Regions from separate parts of the Planococcus sp. 1R117A genome, predicted to be linked through region 1. Evidence: riboswitches for the same ligand, from Rfam matches in the RefSeq annotation. Region 1 holds a riboswitch; each other region holds the start of a gene.
The links. Region 1 has a riboswitch for S-adenosylmethionine ahead of ACSFXN_RS06985 (LLM class flavin-dependent oxidoreductase). Riboswitches for the same ligand answer to the same signal wherever they lie in the genome.
Positions count from the first base shown of each region.

Region 2: another riboswitch for S-adenosylmethionine. It lies ahead of mtnK (S-methyl-5-thioribose kinase); the one in region 1 lies ahead of ACSFXN_RS06985 (LLM class flavin-dependent oxidoreductase).
Region 3: another riboswitch for S-adenosylmethionine. It lies ahead of ACSFXN_RS16595 (methionine ABC transporter ATP-binding protein); the one in region 1 lies ahead of ACSFXN_RS06985 (LLM class flavin-dependent oxidoreductase).

Region 1 is NZ_JBPRLO010000002.1:318,611-323,361, forward strand. It holds gene ACSFXN_RS06980 (hypothetical protein) at 457-891, opposite strand; gene ACSFXN_RS06985 (LLM class flavin-dependent oxidoreductase) at 1,080-2,465, opposite strand; SAM riboswitch class I at 2,659-2,767, opposite strand; gene ACSFXN_RS06990 (YkuS family protein) at 3,131-3,709, shown strand; gene nikE (nickel import ATP-binding protein NikE) at 3,799-4,620, opposite strand; gene nikD (nickel import ATP-binding protein NikD) at 4,655-4,751, opposite strand, start outside.
Region 2 is NZ_JBPRLO010000001.1:1,014,768-1,019,518, forward strand. It holds gene ACSFXN_RS04780 (sugar ABC transporter substrate-binding protein) at 1-666, opposite strand, end outside; gene mtnA (S-methyl-5-thioribose-1-phosphate isomerase) at 666-1,724, opposite strand; gene mtnK (S-methyl-5-thioribose kinase) at 1,721-2,911, opposite strand; SAM riboswitch class I at 2,985-3,139, opposite strand; SAM riboswitch class I at 3,322-3,431, shown strand; gene mtnW (2,3-diketo-5-methylthiopentyl-1-phosphate enolase) at 3,505-4,719, shown strand; gene ACSFXN_RS04800 (2-hydroxy-3-keto-5-methylthiopentenyl-1-phosphate phosphatase) at 4,725-4,751, shown strand, end outside.
Region 3 is NZ_JBPRLO010000006.1:52,368-57,118, forward strand. It holds gene ACSFXN_RS16585 (MetQ/NlpA family ABC transporter substrate-binding protein) at 184-1,002, opposite strand; gene ACSFXN_RS16590 (methionine ABC transporter permease) at 1,044-1,712, opposite strand; gene ACSFXN_RS16595 (methionine ABC transporter ATP-binding protein) at 1,705-2,730, opposite strand; SAM riboswitch class I at 2,815-2,919, opposite strand; gene ACSFXN_RS16600 (thioredoxin family protein) at 2,953-3,279, opposite strand; gene ACSFXN_RS16605 (toprim domain-containing protein) at 3,285-3,623, opposite strand; gene gcvH (glycine cleavage system protein GcvH) at 3,760-4,140, opposite strand; gene ACSFXN_RS16615 (arsenate reductase family protein) at 4,211-4,573, opposite strand; gene ACSFXN_RS16620 (acyl-CoA dehydrogenase family protein) at 4,666-4,751, opposite strand, start outside.

The DNA of each region.
Region 1 (4,751 bases):
GAGGGTAATTCCCGATAAACTTGTCCAATTTTTGTTTAAATTTGTTCATCTTGTAATCCTCACATTCTCTTGGGCCGACCTTATCTCTCAATAGCTTTTTTGCTCTTCTAATTCTGGTTTTGATGGTATTTTCAAAGCAGTTTAGGAGATTGATGTTTTTTTGGTGGTACTTGGCATTTATGGATGGTAGGTTTGGAAAGGTAGGTTTTTAAGGAAGATCGGTGTTCAGACTGGCTGGATTTCTGGTGAAAACTGACGAAAACTTCCTCCATGACTCTCCGTGATGTTTTTCATCTGTTCATCATTGGATGTCTTGGTCTCAAAACCTCTCTGCACCGACTTAACACCCGTCCTTTCCGGAACACCCCATAGACGGCAAATGAATCAAATTAGGTTCAATCATTAAAAATCCCCAACCAAAGAGAAGACGGTGTCCAGGCCGACATCAGCCTTCCCTCAAGTTCTTGTCGCTTCTTTCATAGTTCTGTTATTAAAACTATCCAGCAATACGTAACCAAAAACCAGTCCAGCAACTGTCGGTACAGTCGTTCCGCCTATTAAGATGATTTCCGGAATGGCAATCCATCCTATTATGAACGGCATGAAAGGCAAAAAAGACATCAATACCAGAAAAAGTGATGGCAAACCAATTGCAGCAAAAATGGGCCAGTCGAACTTTCGAGACTTGTTCTCTTTCGCTTCAAGAAGAAATTTCGGAGTACGCAGCAGCAACCCCAATGCTACAGGGAAAAGTGCAATAAACACTCTCAGCGCAGCTGGCTCAAATGTTTGTTGCGCCATCTCATTCAACTGCTCTTGAAGCTGCATGCCAAAATACAATACAAATCCCAGAACTATTGTCCAGGCGAAATAATATAGAAATCGTTTCAAAACCATCTCCTCCTTCATAGGGATTGCACGGGAACTATTCATTGTATGCTTATATACGATGGGAAAAGAAAGATGGTTTCATTAACTTGAAATAATTTCCTGTTAGCTTGTTTAAAAGTCGTTTGCAATCAAAAAAGAAAGAAGAAGCGCTTTTTTAAGCACTTCTCCTCCCTGCTGATCGAGTAATTTTAATTGTTTGCCGTTACTGGCACACGTGTATATTGTTTTCCAGGATGGACAGGCGATAAATGAGCGCCTTCTCCAAATAAAGCATCACGCAAAGAATTTCCTTCGTATTCTTTTTGCACAAGTCCCCGCTCTTGAAGAATCGGCACAACGAGTTCAATGAAATCTTCAAAAGTTCCAGGTGTGATAGCGTAAGCGATATTGAAGCCATCGATGCCTGTTTCATTTACCCATTTTTCAAGCGTATCGGCAACCTGCTCTGGAGATCCGACAGTGAATGGCCCAAGTCCGCCAATGCCGACATATTCTTTAATGTCATTGACCGTCGGTTTTCTGCCCGGCAGGATTTTGGTGAAGTTTTCCAAAGCGGACTGAATGGCATCATTTTCAATGTATTCAAGCGGCTGATCCGGTGCATAGCCGGACAAATCAATGCCGGTCCAACCTCCGAACAAGGCGAGAGCCCCTTCATGGCTGATATGCTTCTTATAGTCATTGTATTTTTCAATCGCTTCTTCTTCAGTTTTGCCGACAATCGGCGTCAGCAAAGCAAGAATCTTCACATCATCTTTCTTCCGCCCGGAACTCTCAACTTCCGCATGTATTTTATCTACCGTTTTTTTGGCCAGTTCAATATTCGGCGGACCGATGAAGACACATTCAGCATGTTTTCCGGCAAAAGCCACACCTTTTTTAGAAGCGCCAGCCTGGTAAAGGACAGGTGTCCGCTGTCTGGAAGGTTCCGTTAAATGGGCACCGGGCACTTTATAATATTTCCCTTCATGCTGGATATCATGCACTTTTTCAGGATCTGTATAAATGCCATTCACTTTATCCAGCAGCACGGCATCTTCTTCCCAACTGGATTCCCATAATTTATAGCACACTTCCAAATACTCCTCGGCAATGTCATACCGCTCGTCATGCTTGATCTGGTCGTCTAACCCGATATTGACAGCCGCGCTCTTGAGATAAGAAGTCACAATGTTCCAGCCGATGCGGCCTTTTGTTAAATGATCCAGCGTAGAAATCCGGCGGGCAAAAGTGTATGGATGTTCATGGGTAACGGAAGCTGTGACACCGAACCCCAAATGTTTCGTGACTGCTGACATAAGCGGCACGACCAGCAGCGGATCGTTGACAGGAGACTGCGCCCCTTGCCGGACGGCGGCATCTCTGGAGCCATTATAGACATCATATGTACCGAGGACATCCGCGATAAAGATGGCATCGAACTTTCCTTTTTCCAATAGCTTCGCCAATTCGATCCAATACTCGCTGTCTTTGTATTTATGCGATTGATCTTCGGGGTGCGTCCAGAGCCCAGGTGATTGGTGGCCTGCACAGTTCATATCAAATGCATTTAAATAAATCCGTTTGTTTGTCATAAAAATCCGCTCCTTTGTGTGCACCGTTTTTGGTGTTTCAACTAACCTTTTTAACACAATGATTGATTTGAGGATTTACTATTGCCTTTTCTTTATATACTTGCCGTATTTAAATTTGAGGACAATGAACAAAATAAAAAACCTCCTTTTCTCGATAAAAGAGAAAAGAAGGCTGTATATGTACACAATCCCGCTCTTATCTCCCAAGAATAAAATTCTTGCTGGATTTAGCACCTTTCTGACAAATGTCAGAGGTTGCTGAAGCGTCAACGGGCCAGTCCCTCGGCTTCTCTGGATAAGATTATTAAATTAAAAATAATCATAATATTAAATCAATGGAAAGTCAACGTAATTTGTGAAAATTTTATTTATCCTATAAGTCTTATTGTTTAACTTGGATTAATTGTATGAAGAAGAACTTTATTTTGATGGTAGCTCCATGAAATTCCTTTGCACTTCAAAAAAACAACTGATGCTTTTTTTTGATTCTTGGTTACTGCCATCAAATAATGTCCTCTGCTTTCTAGCGTTCTTCTCTAGTTCTCACATCTATACATTCTATTTTCTTACAAAATTTCATAGAAGTTATCGTGCATATGTTTAACTAATGGACCAGATAGGGAAAGACACTAGAATAACGATAATAAAGAAAGAGGTTTGATAATATGCCAAGAATCGCAGTAGAACATCCGTTTACAGACATCCAACTCGCATTAGGGAAAAGAGGATATCAGGCAGACATGCTTGACCAGAAAGAAAAAGCAGCCAAATACGATGTCCTGGTCGTCCGCAATTCTGAAAGCTACGACCACCTTCGCTTCAAGGGCTCCTTAGTGGAAGTAAGCGGAAGCACGGTTAACGAAATTGTTGACGAAGTGGAAGAACGTTTGCAGCGCGCTGGGAAAATCCCAGGCCAGCCGGATGCAGCGAAAAGTGAATCCGGCAGCGGGTTTTTCGCAGGCCTCTTAAGCGGAGCAGCGATCGGCTCGGTAGTGGCCCTTCTTTTAGCACCGAAAAGCGGCAAAGAACTCCAAGTTACCGTCAAAGAAAAATTAGCCAGCAGCAATTCGAGCGGTGATGGAAGCGGAAAATTGAGCCAAGTGAAAGAAAAAGCAACTGACTTGGCCAACCAGGCTAAAGAAAAAGCCACGGAAGCCACGACTCAAGTGAAAGAGAAAGTTTCCAGCTCGTCTAAAGACCCGCAAGGCACTGAAACTTCAAGAGATTCTTCATCATTGAATTAAAATAACGAGGATAAAAAAAGCCGAAGCGCCCACTTCCCAGTGGATTCTTCGGCTTTTTATATATGGCAGCTTGCCTGCTTGATCCTGCATCAAACAAAACTTTTGTCAGAAGCAATCGTTCGGTTGCGGGGATGTTCCGAAAGAATAGAAGAGACTAGTTTCTTTACAATAGGTTGCTGTGAAGAAAAAATTTCATTTTTGTCTTGGCTGGTTGCGATCAACCTGCCTTTTTCCATGACTGCTAAAGCATCCGAAATGGAATAGGCAGCTCTGATATCATGGGTGATAAATAGATAAGAAAGGCCATAGACCGATTTCAATTCCTTTAACAAGTTCAGGATATTTGTTTGGTTCACCATATCGAGACTGCTGACGGATTCATCCAGGACCATCAATTTCGGCTTTAAAGCGATCGCTCTGGCAATATTGATCCGCTGCAATTGCCCTCCGCTGAACTGCCGGGGGTATTTTTTCATATCTTCCGCATCCAGCCCTACCATATCCAATAAATGCGCAATCGTCCGTTTCATCTCGGATGCCGACAGCCTTTCGTAATTTTCCAAGGGCTCCCCGATAATCTTTTCCGCCGTCATGCGCGGATTCACCGATGAATAACTATCCTGAAAGACCACTTGAAGATTTCTTCTGAGACGTTTTCGGGTAATGGAATCCATTGTATAAATGTCTTGGCCTTGGAAAATGACTTTGCCTTCTTCCGGCTTCTCCATCCCCAGAATGACTTTGCCTAACGTGCTCTTGCCTGCCCCACTTGTTCCAAGAAGCCCCAAACACGTCCCTTCTTCGATAGTAAGAGACACATCGGAAAGAACCGGTGATTCTCTTTCCTTGCGCCAAAAAGAACGGTTCGGGCCGTAGGCATGTGTAACGCTTTTGACTTCCAGTAAACTCATAGACTCCCGCCTTTCCGCTCGTTGCCTGCCGATTCTAGATAACCAGTTTTTTCATCTGTTCGTTTATTGGCAAAACAGGTCTGGCTTGGAGCAGTCTTTTTGTATAGACATGCTGAGGGTGATCGAATAGT
Region 2 (4,751 bases), on a different contig from region 1:
TTCCATTTGCGCCTGTGTATCAAGAGCTGTGTTTTGAGTCGCTGCACCGAATGCCGTGACTTCTTTGATGCCTGTATTATTTTTCAAAAATTCTTCGTAAGCGACTTGGCGGCGTTCCATCGGGGCAAAGCCGGCTACCCAGATTTTTACGATATTGGCTTTTCCATCATGGTCGTTAGCCAATTTTTCCAATGTCATTTCAGCCATTTGCTGATCGCCTTGTTCTAAAGAAACCACGCCTTCAACATCTACTCCTGCATCAAAAGCGACAACCGGAATTCCTTTTTCCACTGCTTTTTCAACGCCTTGGTTCAATGCCTCTTTGGTGCCGTGGTCAATCAAAATTCCGTCAAATCCTTGGTTGATGGCTGCGTCCAAGTTGGATGCCATTTTTGCCAAGTCGCCGTCCGATGTAAAGACCGTTACGTTGCCGCCGAATTTCCCGACTTGTTCTTCCACGCCTTCGATATACTGCGCAGAAAACGTCCCTAAGTTTTGCTGCATGATGAGCGCGACTTTTTTGCCGGCCAACGGATTATCCGAGGCTTCTGCTTTCGCAGCGTCCGGCGTCTTTTCTTCACTGCCTTCGCCTTTTGGCTGGCAGGCAGCCAGAAATGCACTGATGATCAATAAAATGGTTAATAATAAGAGCGATTGTTTTTTCATTATTTTTCTCCTTTTTCTGCATAGAGGTTAAGAACTCCGGGAATATTTTGGTAGTAATCAGGTCTGATGATTCCTTTTTCTGTGATGATTGCAGTAATAAAGCGGGATGGAGTCACATCAAAAGCAGGATTAAAGACTTTCGTGCCCAGAGGCGCTACCGGCCGGCTGCCAATATGAGTGATTTCTTCCGCTTTCCGTTCTTCAATTGGTATTTCTGCACCGCTGTCAATGGTGACGTCAAACGTTGATGCGGGCGCCGCTACATAAAATGGAATCCCATAAGCATCAGCGAGAATCGCCAAGTTGAGTGTTCCGATTTTATTGGCGGTATCGCCGTTTGCCGCGATGCGGTCCGCGCCCACGATAATGGCTTCGATGTCTTTCGCCCCAATGGTGTGGGCCGCCATGCTGTCGGTGATAAGCGTGACGTCCACTCCTGACTGCTGAAGCTCCCAGACGGTCAGCCGTGAACCTTGGAATACCGGGCGGGTCTCACATGCAAACACTTCAAATTTCCGGCCGCGTTCGCTTCCAAGGTGAAATGGCGCCAAGGCTGTTCCATATTTCGCAGTGGCAATCGATCCGGCATTGCAGATGGTCATCACCCGTTTATGCCCTTCCAAAAGCGACAAGGCGTATTCGCCGATCTGCCGGCAGGAAGCTTCATCTTCCTGGTGGATGCGCACCGCTTCTGCGATAAGCAGCGCTTTTCCATTTTCTGCAGATTCAGCTTTTTGAACGGCTTCAAGCAATCTATCGAGCGCCCACATTAAGTTGACGGCCGTCGGACGCGACTCTCCTAGATAAAGCGCATCTTTACGCACATAATGCAGGAATGCTTCCACTGTTTCAGCATCGTGCCGCTGGGCTGCCAGTGCTAAGCCATAAGCGGCGGCGATGCCGATGGCCGGCGCGCCGCGAACTTTCAGCGTAAAGATGGCTTCATAGACATCTTCAATCGTCTCGAGTGTCAAATAGTCAATTTCATGCGGCAGTTTCTGTTGATCTAAGATGACCAACTGCCCGTCTGTCCAGGCAATTGATAATGGAATTGTCATTGCTTCAGCTCCTCAAGCAGACCAGATACCGCACTGATTGTTGTTAACCCGGAACGTTTTAAAATCAGCGCTTCGCCGGTTTGCAAAGCTTGTTTCTTTAAACGAATGCGCAAATTCTTATCTTCAATGCTGTCCAGATCTTTAACATGTGCCAGTCCGATTGTGCGTCGAATTAATTCACAGCCGGCAAAGCCAAGCGTGTCGCGGAATATCTTTTCCAATATGAACTCTTTATAGCCTGCTGTTTTTTTGTATGCTTCAATGCCTTCCCGGTCCCAAAGTTCTGAAAAGCGGGTTGAGAAAACTTCCCATGTACGTTCGATATGGTTCACAATCACTTGGCGTTCTTCGCCGCTCCGGGTGATTGACTGAACGATCAAGTTTGCCAGAAACAAGCCGACGTCAAAGCCAATCGGACCGTAAAAAGCAAATTCCGGGTCGATGACTTTCGTTTCCGATTCACTGGCAAAAATACTGCCGGTATGAAGGTCCCCATGCAATAGCGCTTCCGCTTCCGTCAAAAAACTGAACTTCAGCTTTGCCGCTTCAAGTTTCAATGGACCGTTGTTCCAGATAGCTTCGACCGTGGCTTGAAGCTCCGGTTCGTAATCATTGGTGTCGTTATTGAAAAACGGGTCGGTGAAAATAAGGTCTTCTGTTATTTTGCACAGTTCCGGGTTGGAGTATTCGGCCGCCAAGCGCTTTTTCTCAAACGGGTGCAGCGCAAAATCGGATGTATGGAACAGCGTGCGCGCCAAATACTCGCCGATGTGTTCCGATAGTTTCGGATAGGCTGCCCCCTGGATCAACCCTTCGCGTGCAATCGTCAGATGAGACAAGTCTTCCATTACGGTAATCGCCAGTTCCTCATCCATGGCATAAACGGCCGGGACCAGCCCCGGTGCAAATTCGCCGTGCTTTTGAAGAGCGTTCGCTTCAATCGTTGCGCGTTTCAAAGTCAGCGGCCAGCTTTCCCCGACAACTTTCGCATACGGCAATGCCTGTTTGATGATCAACCCTTTTCCGCTTTTAGGATCTTTGATCTGGAATACATAATTCAAGTTCCCATCGCCGATTTCGCGGCACACAAGTTCCGCTCCTTCAGGGAATGGGTATAGGCTCTGAGCCAGTGCAATGGCTTTTTCTTCGGTTAATGCTTCGTATTGTTCGGATGCTATTGTCATCATTCATCTACCTTTCCGGGTCAATATAAAAAGCCTCTTTCCGCAAGAAAGAGGCCTAGAATGATAGATTCCATGCCTCTTATCTTTCAGAAATGGTCATTTCTGATGGAATTAGCACCGTGCCTTGCGGAATTTGCATTCCGGCGCAAAAGCGCCCCTTCTCACGAAGGTATTACGGTCGGTTGCTGGGCGTCATAGGGCCAATTTCCCTCTGCCTGCTCTTGATAAGAGTACTATTTGAGTAACTATATGCTGTTGAGAAGAATCCTATCACGGTTCAGAATTGACTGTCAATAACTTTTTTAACTACAAATAATTTTGCGAATATTCATTGACAGAAAGCTTTAAGCATGAAATAATCAAAACTAATTTCTTTATTTAACCCAAATTATTTAACCCAAATTGAATACGCATTCTTATTCAGAGCAGGTGGAGGGACGAGCCCTATGATACCCGGCAACCGGTCCATTAATGGACACGGTGCTAATTCTTGCAGCCGATTTATGCGGCTGAGAAATAAGAAGTTGTTAAGCCTATTAACCTCTTCTTGTTTGAAGAGGTTTTTTATTTTGATTTTTAACAGGAGTGTGAATGCAATGAGCAGTTTAACAGCGACTTACCAGCTGTATGGCAAAGCGGGTTCATTCGGGGAAAAGGCAGAAGGAATCGCCCTGGGCCTGACGATCGGATCGTGGACCGACCTGCCATTATTGGAACAGCAGCAATTAAAACACCATAAAGGAAATGTCGTTTCAGTAACGGAATTTGAAGATTCCCCGCATCCGTTAAAGCCGGATGAAATCAAGGCTGTGGTGAAGATTTCGTATCCAAGTGCCAACTTCTCAGCGGATTTCCCAGCAATTTTAACCACTGTTTTCGGCAAATTGTCGCTGGATGGTGAAGTTAAGCTGCTCGATTTGGAGTTTGACGAAGAGCTGCTCTCCCATTTTCCGGGACCGCGGTTCGGCATCGACGGAATTCGGGAATTGCTTAGCGTTACCGGCCGGCCGCTTGTCATGAGCATCTTCAAAGGCGTCATCGGCCGCGACTTGGATTTCCTGACGTCGCAGCTTCGCCAGCAGGCGCTCGGCGGAGTGGATTTGGTAAAAGATGATGAGATCCTTTTTGATAATCCACTGACGCCTTTTGAGAAGCGGATCACCACAGGGAAAAACGTGCTGCAACAGGTCTTTGAAGAAACCGGGCACCGGACGCTTTATGCGGTGAACTTGTCGGGGCGCACTTCGAACTTGCGTGACAAGGCAAAAAAAGCACGCGAACTTGGGGCGGATGCCTTGCTGTTCAATGTCCATGCTTATGGTCTGGATGTGCTGCAGGAACTGGCAGAAGATCCGGATATCCGGCTGCCGCTCATGGCGCATCCAGCATTCAGCGGCGCTTTCACTTCTTCCAACTTTTATGGACTGGCCACTTCTCTGGCACTCGGAAAACTGGTCCGCTACGCAGGCGCCGACTTTTCTTTGTTCCCCTCCCCTTACGGCAGTGTTGCTCTTGAAAAAGCGCAGGCACTGGCACTTGGCGAGGAATTGGTGAAGGACAGTCCGTTGAAGCAAAGCTTCCCAGTGCCTTCTGCAGGCATCCATCCCGGACTTGTTCCGTTATTGATCAACGATTTCGGAATTGACAGCATCATCAATGCAGGAGGCGGCGTACATGGCCATCCGGACGGTGCAGCCGGAGGCGGTAAAGCTTTCCGCCAGGCAGTTGATGCCGTTTTAAGCAAAAAAACACTCGTCGACGCTTCCGAACAGCATGAAGAATTAAAAACAGCATTGGCAATATGGGGGTAAGCATTTTGAGCAAACCAGTGATTTTCTGCGAT
Region 3 (4,751 bases), on a different contig from region 1:
TCCTCCCTAGATGAACAACTGTATTTTATTATTATACAAAAGTATCATATTGGTCTAGTAATTAGAATAGATTCTACAATACGCGAAATATTAAAATTATTATCTAAAATAAAAAAACTGGATGCCGACTCAAAAAATCGAGTCTACATCCAGTTTTATGACGTGTATTCAGCTATATCATTATTATTTGACAGGTACTACTGCCCCGCCCCATTCTTCTAAGATGAAGTCTTGGATTTCCTGTGATTTCAAGGTTTCAACTAATGCTTTGATATTTTCGCTGTCTTCATCGCCTTTATTGACTGCGATGATATTGACGTATGGAGATTCTGAACTTTCAAGTGCGATGGAATCTTCCAATGGACTCAATCCTGCATCGATTGCATAGTTTGAGTTGATCAACAAAGCATCGCCTTCGCCTGCTTCATATAATTGAACCATCAATGCTGCTTCATAGTTCGCATCAAACTCAAGATTTTTCGGGTTTTCCACAATATCCTTCACTTCAGCAGTCGTTTTGTCTATGTCGTCTGCCAATTTAATCAAGCCTTGAGCTTCAAGCATCGATAAAATACGGCCATGGTCGGCTACTGAGTTGCTCATTAAAATTGTTGCCCCTTCAGGAAGCTCTTCCAATGAAGCATATTTCTGAGAATAAACACCGATCGGCTCGATGTGGATTCCGCCTGCATTTTCAAAATCATAGCCAAATTCTTTCTTTTGTGACTCCAAATACGGAACGTGCTGGAAATAGTTGGCATCAATTTCTCCAGCTTCTAAATCTTGGTTCGGCAAAATGTAATCCTGGTATGTCTCAATCTCTAATTCAATTCCTTGCTCTTCAAGGAGCGGCTTTGCCTGTTCCAAAATAATTGCGTGCGGTACGTTTGAAGCACCCACTTTTAATGTGCTTGTCTCTTCTTCACTTGCTCCGCCGTTGCCGCCACCGCAGCCTGCAAGTACAAGTGCTGTCAATAATGATCCTGCTAGTAATTTTTTCATGTAACTGGTCCCCTTTTTCTATGTTTTTTATAGTTTAGCTGTTAGCGTTTATCAGATTTGGTAGTCATTCGGTCACCAATAAACTGGATTGCGAAAACGATGATCAAAATCAAAATAGTTGCCATTAGCGTAACATCTTCCCGGCTTCTTTGGAAACCGTCCAAGAACGCAAGTGTTCCTAGACCTCCAGCACCGATAATTCCGGCCATGGCAGTATATCCAACCAATGCAATCGCTGTAACTGTGATACCTGAAATTAATGCCGGTTTGGACTCCGGCAGCAGCACTTTACGGATAATCGTCCAAGTTGTTGCGCCCATAGAACGCGCAGCCTCGATGACTCCTTTATCAATTTCCTTCAGCGCGATCAATACCATGCGCGCATAAAATGGCGCCGCTCCAATGATCAAAGCAGGCAATGCAGCATTCGGCCCTCGAATCGTGCCGATGAGAAATTTCGTAAACGGAATCAGCAAAATGATTAAAATGATAAACGGAATCGAACGGAAAATGTTGACGAATGCTCCAGTCAGCCAATTCACCACACTGTTAGCCCATAATTGTTTCGGTGCCGTCAAAAATAAGACGATTCCCAGAACCAATCCGATGACAAAAGTGAAGAATGTCGACATGGCTGTCATATATAATGTTTCGAGCGTCGCTTCCCACATGCTGTCCCAATCGACATTCGGAAATAATGACTCAATCATTTGCCATCACCTCCGTCTGGACACTCTCAGCATTCAAGAATGCGAGAGCTTCGGATATCTGCTGCTGCGAACCTTTCATTTGTAAAACCAATGTTCCATAAGCTCCTCGCTGCGTGTGCGATATATTTCCTTGCACAATATTAATCTCTACAGGGTATTTCCGGATCAGCTTAGTCAAAATAGGCTGTTCTGTCTGTTCACCGACAAAAACCAATTTCACCAATTCGCCTGTCGGATAAAGTTCCCGCAGATGTTTAATCGTTTCGTGAGAATCTTCCGTATCGGTGACTTGAGCGACAAAACGCTTCGTAATTGGCTGTTTTGGTGCCTGGAAGACATTCAATACGTCTCCCAGTTCAACGACGCGGCCGCCTTCCATAACAGCGACACGATGGCAAATCTTCCGAATAACATGCATCTCATGGGTAATGAGAACAATCGTAAGCCCAAGACGCTTATTGATATCGACTAAGAGTTCCAGAATCGAATCGGTTGTCTGCGGATCGAGTGCTGAAGTAGCTTCATCACATAGGAGCACTTCAGGTTCATTAGCCAGCGCACGGGCAATGCCGACACGCTGTTTCTGGCCACCCGACAGCTGAGACGGATAAGCATGTTCTCTACCGGTAAGCCCAACCAATTCCACCAATTCCTGAACGCGGGCGTCGCGCTTGTTTTTTGGAACACCTGCGATTTCAAGCGGAAATTCGATGTTTTCTTTTACTGTACGTGACCACAGAAGGTTAAAATGCTGGAAAATCATACTGACTTTCTGGCGCGCCTTCCGCAGCTCTGGTCCTTTACTTGCCGAGATATTTTGGCCGTTTATTGTTACCGTCCCCGAAGTAGGCTTTTCCAATCCGTTCAATAAACGGATCAATGTACTTTTTCCTGCCCCACTATAGCCGATAATGCCAAAAATTTCACCGGACGAAATCGACAGATCGACATGGTCGACAGCTGTTAAAGTGCCTTTTCCCGTGTCGAAAACCTTCGACAGTTCTTTTAATTCAATCATCCTTTTACAACTCCTAATCCAAAATAAAAAACCCTTCCGCGCAGAACTGAGCAGAAGGGTAACCGTGAAAACACGAAAACCGCTCTCTCATCTCCCAAAGCTTTTGCTTTGTGTGATTTGGCACCATTTCATTTTCATGACGGTTGCCGGGCTTCATAGGGCACTTCCCTCCACCACTCTAAATAAGAGTTACGATATGAAATTATTGTTCAGAAATTCAATTTACCATGCTCGACATTTTTCGTCAACAGATTTCAATTTTCCGTATAGGTAAGGCACAGACTGGAATGCGTAAATCTTTTCTTTCAGCTGCCCGTTTTCTGTAATGAGCAGGCAAGGCACACTTTCCACCTTGTACAATTCGGCGATTTCTTGAACATAATTCAAATTCGCTTTGCCCATCGGCAAATCCGGGAACAACTCTTTTACGACATCCATCATTTTAGAAGCAACTTGGCATGTACCGCACATCGGCGTATACAAATAATAAGCCGCGGCAGAGCTAGTGTTCTTTTCTTTCAGCCATTCTTTATGTGTCCATTCTTTCATCGATTTCATCCCTCAGTTAATAACTTATTGACTTGAACATTTGCTGAAATCAGCACATCGAGCAAGATCCGGATCGGCGTCGCTGCCACTTCCTTGTAACTGCGATTGATATAAAAATGCCGGGCTTCAGGGAATTCGCGTTTAACAAGTTTCCGCAGCCGTTCACCTGATTTATCCGCATCCACCAATATGATGATATCTAAACCTTCATAAGGCAGCAATAATTCTTCAAGCCTCGATGCACTAACTGTACCATTTGTGCAAACAATCGTCACGGGTTCTGCAATGAGCGGCGCTATTCGTGTTTTATCCGTTAGCCCTTCAACCACAATTACTTTATCCATAAGTCAACACCTCGCTGATATATGATGAAAGATTAGGTGTAAAGGCTGCTCCGTATTGGTTCAGCCTATAGATGCTTATTTCATATAGTTCCCGGCTAGCAAAAAAAGCGCCAAGTAATAGGCGCTTTTTAAGATATTACTCGTTGATCATTTCCTGATATTGTTCAGCTGACATCAATTCGCTGATCTCAGCTTCTTCTGGAGATTCGATTACCACCATCCACGCATTTTCATACGGAGATTCGTTTACAAATTCAGGACTGTCTTCAAGCTCAGTGTTGACTTCAATTACACGCCCGCTAATAGGCGCATAAAGCTCTGAAACAGTTTTAACTGATTCTACGCTGCCAAATGGCTCATTTCTTTTTATTTCATCGCCAACTTGCGGCAATTCTACGAAAACGATATCGCCAAGTTCAGCTTGTGCAAAATGTGTGATGCCAATGCGTGCTGTACCGCCTTCAACTTTAACCCATTCATGCTCTTTAGAATAACGAAGTTCTTGTGGTGTGCTCATCGGAAACCCTCCAAATTATGTAGTGTACTCATTTCTCAGTTTGACATAAAGCCTGGGGAAATACAAGATTTCACTGCTCTCTCTTCCAGGTATTTTCAAACTCTTCTTCTTTAAAACCAAGTGTCGCTTTTTTTCCATCCCAAGCCAATGGGCGTTTAATCAGCATTCCGTCTGAAGACAGCAGCTTTAGTTGCTGATCTTCAGGCATTTCTTTCAATTTGTCTTTCAATCCGAGTTCCCGGTACTTCAGGCCGCTTGTATTAAAGAACTTCTTCAATTCAAGTCCGCTGTTCTCATAAATTTCACGAAGTTCGCTGTCAGACGGGGGTATTTCAGCAATGTTAATTTCATTGTATTCAATGTTATTTTGGTCAAGCCATTTTTTTGCTTTGCGGCATGTTGTACATTTCGGATATGCATAATAGGTAATCATTCTAAAACCTCCTTTTAACCAAGCTTACCAAAATTAGCACGCCTGGTCGATGTAAAAAAACGCAGCCCGAAGGCTGCGTTTTCAAAGAAAGCTTAGACTACATATTTCTCTGTTTCCACTAATTTAACAGCTGCTTCCCGCTTTTTCGCAATCACGTTATACGGAGTTGAACGAGTCA